DNA from 2 places in the Streptomyces sp. BI87 genome. Region 2 is predicted to be linked to the other one. Evidence: riboswitches for the same ligand, from Rfam matches in the RefSeq annotation. Region 2 holds a riboswitch; the other holds the start of a gene.

Region 1 (3,233 bases), 2.3 Mb from region 2:
CGCTGGACGGGGCCCCAGGCCGTTGCCGGGCTTGGTTAGGGTATGGACCATCCCGCAGTTCGAGACGAACCAGGAGCGACCATGAGCGCTGCGCAACCCGCTGGAGGCGACACCACGGCGGTCCGTTCCTGGCCGGAGGTGCTCAACGGCCTGCTGGAGGGACGTGACCAGAGCGCCGACGCCACCGCCTGGGCGATGGACCGCATCATGCGCGGCGAGGCCACCGACGCCCAGATCGCCGGCTTCGCGGTCGCGCTGCGGGCCAAGGGCGAGACGGTCCAGGAGATCAGCGGCCTGGTCCACGGGATGTACGCGCACGCCCGCACCATCGAGGTGCCCGGCGAGAGCGTCGACATCGTCGGCACCGGCGGCGACGGCGCCCGTACGGTCAACATCTCCACCATGTCCGCCATCGTGATCGCGGGGACGGGCGCCAAGGTCGTCAAGCACGGCAACCGGGCCGCCTCCTCGGCCTCGGGCGCCTCCGACGTGCTGGAGAAGCTCGGCGTCAATCTGGAGCTGGCCCCCGGCCGGGTCGCCGAGGTCGCGGAGGAGGCCGGGATCACCTTCTGTTTCGCGGTCCGCTTCCACCCGGCGCTGCGGCACGTCGCCCCGGCCCGCAAGGAACTGGGCATCCGCACGGTCTTCAACTTCCTGGGACCGCTCACCAACCCGGCCCGGGTCCGCGCCCAGGCCACCGGGGTCGCCGACGCGCGGATGGCGCCGATCATCGCCGGCGTCCTCGCCGAACGCGGCTCCTCGGCGCTGGTCTTCCGGGGCGACGACGGGCTCGACGAGCTGACCACCACCGCCACCTCCCGGGTCTGGCTGGTCGGCGGCGGCGAGGTGCGCGAGGAGACCTTCGACCCGCGCGACGTCGGCATCGAACTGGTGCCGGTGGAGGCGCTGCGCGGCGCCGACGCCTCGTACAACGCCGATGTGGCGCGCAGACTCCTGGCGGGCGAGAAGGGCCCCGTCCGGGACGCCGTCCTGCTCAACTCCGCCGCGGCCCTCGCGGCCCTGCGCCCCTCGGCCGCGCCGCTGACCGAGCGCATCGCCGACGGGATGCGGCTGGCCGCCGAGTCGCTGGACTCCGGCCGCGCCCAGGCGGCCCTGGAGCGCTGGGTGGCGGCCTCCCACCGGTGAGGCCGCACCCCAAGTCGCGGCCCGCAGGCGGCCGTTGAGTATCCGCACCGCCGAGGCGCGGTCCGCATGACGGACCGCGCCTTGCGTGTTCCGCCCGGTGTGGCAAGATGCTGGCAGGTCATGAGTGACAGCGACTACGGCCCCGGCCCGCTGTCCGGCAACCCTCCGTCCGTGGCGGGGTGCCCCGGGTGAAGACCAGGCCGCGGTCAGACCGTCCGCGGCAAGCGCGGACCCCTCGCGCCCCGTCGGGGCGAGTGTCCAGGGGTCCTGGTCCTTCGAGGGAGCGGTTCTCGTGAGCAAGCGAATGCGTTAGGGCCGGCCGGCCCGACGGCGTCCCTCTCTTCTTTTCTCCCCGCGGCCTTCGGCCGCGAGGGCAGTGACGCCGTACTTCCCGGGTGACTCCCGGGACCCGGGCCGCGGTTGCCCCCCACCTCGCACCCCCTTCTCCGTCCTCGCCGCCGGGCGTCGCCACGCGCCCCGCCGCGCACCGCTCCGGGAGTACCCATGACCGCCACCGCCGTCCACGCCGTCGCCGAACCGACGATTTGTGCCCCGCTGCCCGTTCTGGGCGCTGACGTGACCGTCCCCCTCGCCACCGGCGGGGAGCGCACCTACGCCGCCCTCGACTACGCCGCCAGCGCCCCCGCCCTCCAGCGGGTCTGGGACGACGTGGCCGCCTACGCCCCCTACTACGGCAGCGTCCACCGGGGGGCCGGGCACCTCTCCCAGCTCTCCACCGACCTCTTCGAGAAGAGCAGGGCCACCGTCGCCGCCTTCCTCGGCTGCCGCCCCGACGACGAACTCCTCTTCACCCGCTCCACCACCGACTCCCTCAACCTGCTGGCCGGCGCCCTTCCCGAGGGGTGCGAGGTCTTCGTCTTCGAGACCGAGCACCACGCCGCACTGCTGCCCTGGCGCTCCGCCCGCCTCACCGTCCTCGACGCGCCCCGCAGCCACGACGAGGCCGTCCGCACCCTGGAGCGGGCCCTCGCCGCCCGCGACCCGTACGGCCCGGCGCTGGTCTGCGTCACCGGCGCCTCCAACGTCACCGGGGAGATCTGGCCGGTCCGCGAACTGGCCGCCGCCACCCACGCGCACGGCGCCCGCATCGTCCTGGACGCCGCCCAGCTCGCCCCGCACCGGCCCGTCTCGCTGACCGAGCTGGACGTCGACTGGGTCGCCTTCTCCGGTCACAAGCTGTACGCGCCGTTCGGCTCCGGGGTGCTGGCCGGACGCGCCGACTGGCTGCGCGCCGCCGAGCCGTACCTCGCCGGGGGCGGGGCCAGCCGGACCGTCACCCGCGCCGAGGACGGCGGGGTGGAGGTCTCCTGGCACACCGGCGCGGCCCGGCACGAGGCCGGCTCGCCCAACGTCATCGGCGCCTACGCCGTCGCCGCCGCCTGCACCGCGCTCACCGAAGCGGGGCAGGAGCAGCTGGCCGTCCGCGAGGAGGCGCTGCTGGAGCGGCTGCTGACCGGCCTCGCGGAACTGCCCGGCATCCGCGTCCTGAACCTCTTCGGGGCCGGCGCCGACCGGGTGGGCGTGGTCTCCTTCACGGCCGAGGGCTGGCACAGCTCGCACCTGGCCGCCGCCCTCTCCGCCGAGTACGGCATCGGCGTCCGCGACGGCCTCTTCTGCGCCCACCCGCTGGTGCGCACCCTGCTGGAGGCGGAGCGGACCGAGCCCGGCGAGTGCGGTGCGCCCCAGGAGACCGACGGGCAGGCGCTCAGCGCGGTCCGGGTCAGCTTCGGGGCGGGGACGCCCGAGGAGCACGTCGAGCGGTTCCTCGGCGCCGTCCGCGAACTGGTCACCACCGGCGCCCGCCTGGACTACCGCACCGTCGACGGGCGCTGGGTCCCGGCCGTCTGAACGACGGCGGCGGCCGCCGCGACCGGGCCGAGCCGTGCCCCGAGCAAAACCATCCGCAGGGCCCGCTCGGTGGCGTCGGTGAGGAACTCCGCGCCCCGGCCCAGCGCCTCCGCCAGCCCCACCGGCGCGGGCAGGATGCCGCTGCAGGCGTCCACGCCGGGTACCTGGCCGTGGCCCTCGCCGAGGGTTCCGGCCAGCGCCAGCACCGGGCGGCCGGA
Region 2 (3,233 bases):
GCGTGCACTGTCAGACGTCACAGCCATGCGGCGTACCTAGCCTGTTCCTGTGGGTGGCAAACACCCGCGACGGAGCTTGTCCTCATCCCGTCCGCCGGTGGTACGGGTCCTCCGGGACGCGGGTGTGGGCGGTGTGTTCCGGCAGGGGCTCCCGCGGGGCTCCGGCGAGGCGGCCGCCGCGGTACTCGGTGATCTCGATCATCGGGGGGCGCTCCTCCGTGTCGACCTGGGTGGTGCGGGCCACGAAGCCGTCGTCGCCGCGTTCGAACTGGGTCAGTTCCGGGCGGACCAGGTGGCCGCGGGCCAGCCGGAGCTGGGCCGTGCGGTAGATGGCTGCGGCCATGCGGCCGAGCGCCAGGCCGTCCTGGTGGCGGTGGATGCGGACGCCCACGTCCACCTGGGCCAGCGCGTCGAGGCCGACCGTGTGCAGGGCGTCCACCAGCAACCCCAGCTCCACGCCGTAGCCGACGGGGAACGGCAGCTGCTCCAGCAGGCTCCGGCGGACCGCGTACTCGCCGCCCAGCGGCTGGACGAAGCCCGCCAGCCGCGGCCAGTGCAGGTTGAGGACCGGGCGGGCCATGAGTTCGGTGACGCGGCCGCCCTGGCCGGGGGCCGAGCCGAGCGGACGGTCGTACATCGCCTTGACGAAGTCGACGTCCGGGTCGGTCAGCAGGGGGCCGACGATGCCCGAGACGAAGTCGGGCGAGAAGTCCTTCAGGTCGGCGTCGACGAAGCAGACGATGTCCCCGCTGGTCACCATCAGTGACCGCCACAGCACCTCGCCCTTGCCGGGCACGGCGGGCATCCTCGGCAGGATCACGTCGCGGTGCACGACCCGGGCCCCGGCGGCCGCGGCCTCCTGCGAGGTGCGGTCGGTGGAACCGGAGTCGATCACCACCAGTTCGTCGACGAGCGGTACGGCCTCCATGAGCGAGCGGCGGATCTCCGCCACGATCGCCCCGACCGTCGCCTCCTCGTTCAGGGCGGGCAGCACCACGCTGACCGTGGACCCGCTCCTGCGTTTGGCCGCCACCAGTGCGCTCAGCGGCCGGTCGGCGGCGGACCAGGACCGCTTGGTGAGCCAGCGCTCCACCTCTTCGAGCACGTGATCGTCCCCTCATGTCCGGGTCATGTCCGAGGCCATGTCCTAGGTGATGTCCCATGATCCCCCGGGCCTCCGCGCGTCCTCGCGGGAGGGCGATGCGCCAGAAAAGCGGTCGGTGACGAGGGGCGGCGGCCGGCGGCGCTGCCGGTACCTGGGCCCCATCTCGCGGTTCGGACGACCCACACAACTGTCCAAGCCGTCGGTTACAGTCTTGAACAGCGCGCGTGACCATCGCATGTCGAGAGACGCCGGTTCCGCGCCCGACAAACGCGTTCGGCCCCACCAGACAAGGGCTCCGACGCCATACCGCTCATCCAGAGGGGCAGAGGGACACGGCCCGTTGAAGCCCCGGCAACCCTCCGGTCGGTACTCCCGGCGCGTGTTCCACCCGCGTCCGCGAGGCTCCCGGCTCGGGAAGGTGCCAATTCCGTCTCGCGGCGAGATGCGTCGCGAGGAAGATGAGGAGAAAGGGCCTCGCCGTCATGGCTGTGCACACCGTCGCCACCCCCGCAACCCCCTCGCAGGACGCCCCCGCGGTCGATCTCGGTCCCGCTGTCGCCCTCTCCTGCCGTGAGTGCGGCGAGCGCTTCCCGCTCGGCCCCGTCTTCGCCTGCGTGAGCTGTTTCGGGCCCCTGGAGGTCGCCTACGACCTCCCCACCGGCGACCCCGAGGCCCTGCGCGCCGCCATCGAGGCCGGCCCGGACAACATCTGGCGGTACGCCCCGCTGCTGCCCGTCCCCGCCGACGTGGCCACCAAGCCCAGCCTCAACCCGGGCTTCACCCAGCTGGTCAAGGCCGACCACCTCGCCGCCGAGCTGGGCGTCACCGGCGGCCTGTACGTCAAGGACGACTCCGGCAACCCGACGCACTCCTTCAAGGACCGCGTCGTCGCCATCGCCGTCGAGGCCGCCCGCGCCTTCGGCTTCACCACCCTCTCCTGCTCCTCCACCGGCAACCTGGCCGGAGCCGTCGGCGCCGCCGCCGCCCGCGCCGGATTCCGCTCCTGCGTCTTCATCCCGCACGACCTGGAGCAGGGCAAGGTCGTCATGGCCGCGGTCTACGGCGGCGACCTGGTGGGCATCGAGGGCAACTACGACGACGTGAACCGCTTCTGCTCCGAGCTGATCGGCGACCCGCTCGGCGAGGGCTGGGGCTTCGTCAACGTCAACCTGCGCCCGTACTACGGCGAGGGCTCCAAGTCCCTGGCGTACGAGATCGCGGAGCAGCTCGGCTGGCGGCTGCCCGACCAGATCGTGATCCCGGTGGCCTCCGGCTCGCAGCTCACCAAGATCGACAAGGGGTTCAAGGAGCTGATCGCGCTCGGGCTGGTCGAGGACCGCCCGTACAAGATCTTCGGCGCCCAGGCCGAGGGGTGCTCGCCGGTCTCCACCGCGTACAAGGCCGGGCACGACGTGGTCCGCCCGCAGAAGCCCGACACCATCGCCAAGTCGCTGGCGATCGGCAACCCGGCCGACGGCCCGTACGTCCTGGACATCGCCCGGCGTACCGGGGGCGCCGTGGAGGACGTGGACGACGCGCAGGTGGTCGACGCCATCAAGCTGCTCGCCCGTACCGAGGGGATCTTCGCGGAGACGGCGGGCGGCGTGACCGTCGGCGTCACCCGGAAGCTCATCGAGGCCGGGCTGATCGACCCGTCGCTGACCACCGTCGTCCTCAACACCGGTGACGGCCTCAAGACCCTGGACGCGGTGGCGCCCACCACCGGACCGACCGCGACCATCCGGCCCGACCTGGACGCCTTCCGCGCCGCCGGTCTCGCCACCTCCTGACGCCGACGCCCGACGCCGTCCTCGCCCCGCGCGTCGCCGACGCGCCCTCACCCGTACCGCAGCCCCAGCTTCCGGAAGGCACTCCCATGAGCGTCAACGTCCGCATCCCCACCATCCTGCGCACCTACACCGGCGGCCAGTCCGAGGTCCCGGCCGAGGGCGCCACCCTCGCCGAGGTCATCGCCGACCTGGAGAAGAACCACTCCGGCATCGCCGCCCGCGTCCTGGACGACCAGGGCAAGCTGCGCCGCTTCGTCAACGTCTACGTCAACGACGACGACGTCCGCTTCGAGCAGGGCCTGGAGACCGCCACGCCCGACGGCGCCGGTATCTCGATC

What was found. A riboswitch is a leader RNA that binds a small molecule or an ion and turns the genes downstream of it on or off. The one in region 2 is predicted to bind S-adenosylmethionine.
Region 1: it holds a riboswitch for S-adenosylmethionine, as region 2 does, so the genes downstream of both, OIM89_RS23440 (aminotransferase class V-fold PLP-dependent enzyme) here and thrC (threonine synthase) in region 2, are expected to answer to the same signal.

What each region holds. Positions count from the first base shown of each region.
Region 1 is NZ_CP110079.1:5,257,198-5,260,430, forward strand. It holds gene trpD (anthranilate phosphoribosyltransferase) at 82-1,146, shown strand; SAM riboswitch class IV at 1,263-1,379, shown strand; gene OIM89_RS23440 (aminotransferase class V-fold PLP-dependent enzyme) at 1,651-3,015, shown strand; gene OIM89_RS23445 (glycerate kinase) at 2,976-3,233, opposite strand, start outside.
Region 2 is NZ_CP110079.1:2,917,429-2,920,661, reverse strand. It holds gene OIM89_RS12610 (alpha,alpha-trehalose-phosphate synthase (UDP-forming)) at 1-27, opposite strand, end outside; gene OIM89_RS12605 (glucosyl-3-phosphoglycerate synthase) at 83-1,105, opposite strand; SAM riboswitch class I at 1,413-1,570, shown strand; gene thrC (threonine synthase) at 1,588-2,895, shown strand; gene OIM89_RS12595 (MoaD/ThiS family protein) at 2,982-3,233, shown strand, end outside.